DNA from 2 places in the Orbus sasakiae genome. Region 1 is predicted to be linked to the other one. Evidence: riboswitches for the same ligand, from Rfam matches in the RefSeq annotation. Region 1 holds a riboswitch; the other holds the start of a gene.
The links. Region 1 has a riboswitch for preQ1 ahead of queD (6-carboxytetrahydropterin synthase QueD). Riboswitches for the same ligand answer to the same signal wherever they lie in the genome.
Positions count from the first base shown of each region.

Region 1 (2,191 bases):
TTACCATTTGCTTTGTTGCATCTACCGCTGCTTCATCAAGTGTCGGACTTGACGCTACCGTACTTATCATGTGTGGATTGACAATTAATGGGGTAGGTAATGCACTGTTTTTTAGTACACTAATTACCACTTCAACTTCACCCGAAATTTCTAAGCCAGACACACAAACCTCACCATCCCCCATCGCTGCATGCAAATCACCTAATGCAAACAAAGCACCTGGGACATTAACCGGTAAATACAGCGTTGCACCTTGTGCAATTTCTTTACAGTCCATATTGCCACCATGTTGGCAAGGTATACCACACGAAATATCATCACCTTTAGGTGCAACGCCAATCACGCCAATCATTGGGTTAAGGTCAATATGTATATGATCCTGTAAGATAGCCTGATTATCAAGAATTGGAACTTTGTAAATATGGTTATCCGATAATTGATCACCAATGACGCCTAACTGATGACCCGTTACCATAATGGCAAAATCTCGAGTTAAGCTGATTTTTTTTATTTCAATTTTTAAAATATCACCAGGTAATGCATCCTCAACATAAATAGGGCCGGTTGCGGGATTAATATGATTCCAATCCAATTCATTAAATGTCATTGTTTCATCTAAAATCTGGTCAAAAAAACAATCACACGTTTCGAAAATGACCTGACTACCACTTGATACATGTGCAACAGGTTGGTTATTTTTTGACATAGCAAAAATCACATTATTCTTTTTAATTCGCATACGATATCCAATATTAATTGTTATAATGAGCAACTATACACCAGTTCATTTTTTTTAAGCAAATTTTTTAGCGTAATCTACCTGCACATCATCCCACTGTTTAAGATGATGACATGAAAGTCAAAGAAAACGTTATCTTAATATTATGATTATCCAATTCGTGACAAATTAACTGCACTCTATTATATTACACCACTCATATTGTTAGAGGTTCTAACCGTGGTTCGTAACCCATCCCACGTAAAAAAACTAGGAGAGAAAATGTTTAAAATTGCTAAAGAGTTCCAATTTGACGCCTGTCATATGCTAGATGGTCATAATAAAAAATGTCACAATTTACATGGTCATACTTACCGTTTATTAGTCGAAATCAGTGGTGAATTAATTAATGAGGGTTCAAGTTCAGCAATGGTTATGGATTATGCTGATTTAAAAACCATCGTTAAACAACATATTGTTGATCCTTTTGATCATGCTTTTTTGTACCATCAACATAACGTTAATGAACATCGTATTGCCGAGCTATTATTGCAAATGGATCGCAAAGTCTATGCATTTCCTTGTCGTACAACAGCAGAGGGCATGAGTCAATATATCTTTGATCTCCTTGCAAACTATTTACCCATTTCGATGGTTAAGCTGTGGGAAACGCCAACATCTTATTGCGAATACTCAAGGAGTAAATCATGACTGAGTATCGCATTGTAGAAATTTTCGAATCATTGCAAGGGGAAGGTTATAACACCGGAATGCCAGCAATCTTTATCCGTTTTGCCGGGTGTAACTTAAACTGTCGTTGGTGTGACACTAACTTTAGACGTTATACTCCTTTTACACTACAGCAAATTTTATTGCATATTCAACGCTATAAGAGTAAAAATATTATCATTACCGGTGGAGAACCGACATTTGTTAAAGCATTACCATTACTACTCGAACAGCTGAAAATTGCGGGTTATTATATTGCGATTGAAACCAATGGGCTTGCTCAAGTCGATGAACATATCGATTATATTGCGATGAGCCCGAAATTTTGTTACCAAACGCGTTATCAAGAAATAAAACAAGCCAAAGCAGATGAGGTTCGGATTGTGGTTGAAGATCATCCTGAATTAATCGATTTTTGTCACTATATTGAACAGCACATTAAGGCCAAACGTTATTTTGTTTCACCTTGCGAACAAAATGGTAGCTTTAATATGCTACAAACCATTGAATTACTAGGGCAACTTAATCAAAAGCGGGTTGATAATAAATGGTTACTTAGCATACAAACCCATAAACTGGCCAATATTGAATAACAAACCTTTTATTTCAAGCCATCAAAAATAGGTGATAAGCGCCACTATTTTTGGTGAATAATGAGTGAAATGATCAGTTTGGTAAAAAATAATCTTATCTACAATCGATAATAAAAAGTATGCTAAGATTAATCTAATTTGACATAAATAC
Region 1 is NZ_BAABHY010000001.1:981,091-983,281, forward strand. Features, by position in the region: gene ABEA36_RS04305 (acetamidase/formamidase family protein) at 1-739, opposite strand, end outside; PreQ1 riboswitch class I at 953-998, shown strand; gene queD (6-carboxytetrahydropterin synthase QueD) at 1,001-1,429, shown strand; gene ABEA36_RS04315 (7-carboxy-7-deazaguanine synthase QueE) at 1,426-2,040, shown strand.

Region 2 (2,191 bases), 550 kb from region 1:
GAGGGAACCCATCTATTATTTGTTGGCTTTTAATTGTAAGTATTCGGTTAATCCTTTCTCGCGTAGTATACAGCTTGTGCATTGACCACACCCATTAATCACACCATTATAGCATGTGTGCGTATGTTGCTTTATATAATCAAGGTAACCGAATTCATCAGCAAGTGCCCATGTTTGCGCTTTCGTTAAATACATAAGTGGCGTAATAATATTAAACGCATAATCCATAGCTAAATTCATGGTGACATTCATTGATTTTACAAATACATCACGACAGTCAGGATAACCACTAAAATCGGTTTCGCAAACACCAATGATAATGTCTGAAATTTGTTTTTGTTTGGCATAACATCCTGCGAGTAAAAGAAATAACGCATTACGTCCATCAACAAAGGTATTAGGGTATTTGTCACCTTGTTGAGCTGATGTTACCGCCATCGTATCATCAATTAAGGCATTATGTGTTGTTTGTTTGATAACAGATGTGTCGATCACAGTTTGGCAAATGCCTAAGTCATCAGCAATGTATTTTGCCCTTTCTAACTCGATAGCATGACGTTGACCATAATTAAAACTAATCGCTTCAACATGATTGACACCATATTGTGCAATAGCTTGAATTAAACATGTTGTTGAATCTTGACCACCAGAAAAGATCACCAAAGCCTTACGTTGTTGTAACATTTGAACACCACTTATCAAAATTAAAGATTAACGATTATCTATTTTTTCAGGATAAAGGTCATGATTAGCTAAACGATTAAAAGCAACATCTTGCCATTTCGTTCCTGCTTTACCATAATTTGCATAAGGATCGATTGAAATACCACCTCGTGGTGTGAATTTACCCCATACTTCAATGTACTTAGGATCCATGAGTTTGATCAGATCTTTCATGATAATGTTAATACAATCTTCATGAAAATCCCCATGGTTACGGAAACTAAATAAATAGAGCTTTAATGATTTGCTTTCAACCATTTTAATATTTGGCACATACGAAATATAGATTGTTGCAAAATCAGGTTGACCGGTGATGGGACATAAGCTAGTAAATTCGGGACAATTAAACTTTACAAAATAATCATTATCTAGATGTTTATTATCAAATGCTTCTAAGATGTCAGGTGCATAATCGTGTTGGTAGCTAACTGACTGATCACCTAATAAAGTGAGGGATGATATATTGTTCATTTTTTTCCTTAGTTTTTTTATGTGGGAGGATTTCGAACCACAAACAAGAAAGCACCGATACAATCAGTGCTTTCAGTAATAAGAACAGTAAAATTAAGATTTTAAGTTCTTTTCAATACGTTCTCTAAATTTAATACCAGGGCGGAATGTAACGACACGACGAGCCGTAATAGCCACATTTTCACCGGTCTTAGGATTTCTTCCTGGTCGAGAGCTTTTATCACGAATCGTAAAATTACCAAAACCAGATAATTTTACGGTTTCACCTTTTTCTAGGGCGACTCGGATTTCTTCAAAGAAAAGCTCTACAAGAACTTTTGATTCTTGTCTATCTATATTAAGTTTGTCAGTTAGACGCTCTGCAATATCAGCTTTAGTTAATGTCATAGTTATTATTCTCTTAATAATGCTTTGAAACGATTTTGTAAGGCAGAAATACATTGACTTACAATATGAGTTATATCTTCATCTTCTAGTGTACGCGTTTTATCTTGTAATATCAAACTGATAGCTAAACTTTTTTGCCCAGTTTTGATATTATCGCCTTGGTACATGTCAAATAAATTAACATCAACCAATTGCTCGCCGCCAACGCTTTTACATACACTTAAAATATCTGCGGCGCATACTTCACTGTCCACGACAATGGCAATATCGCGTCGATTCGCTGGATATTTTGAAACATCTTGTGCGGCAGGAATTTTCTTGGCGCTAATTTTATCTAAAATGAGTTCAAAAACAAGTGCTTTACTGTTTAAACCAAGTTTCTTTTCTATTTCAGGATGTAGAACGCCTAAATAACCGACTAATTCGTCGTTTATATATAAAGACGCATTTTGCCCGGGATGTAAAGCTGGATTGTCTGATTTTTTGAACTTAATCACATCCATTAATCCTGATATAGCTAGAATGGCCTCAACATCACCTTTAAGATCGAAAAAATCAACGGGCTGTTTCTTAATAGCCCAATGTTCATCATATAATGATCCGGTAATCA
Region 2 is NZ_BAABHY010000001.1:433,098-435,288, reverse strand. Features, by position in the region: gene queC (7-cyano-7-deazaguanine synthase QueC) at 16-684, opposite strand; gene queF (preQ(1) synthase) at 712-1,194, opposite strand; PreQ1 riboswitch class I at 1,197-1,241, opposite strand; gene ABEA36_RS01845 (integration host factor subunit alpha) at 1,288-1,581, opposite strand; gene pheT (phenylalanine--tRNA ligase subunit beta) at 1,587-2,191, opposite strand, start outside.
Region 2: another riboswitch for preQ1. It lies ahead of queF (preQ(1) synthase); the one in region 1 lies ahead of queD (6-carboxytetrahydropterin synthase QueD).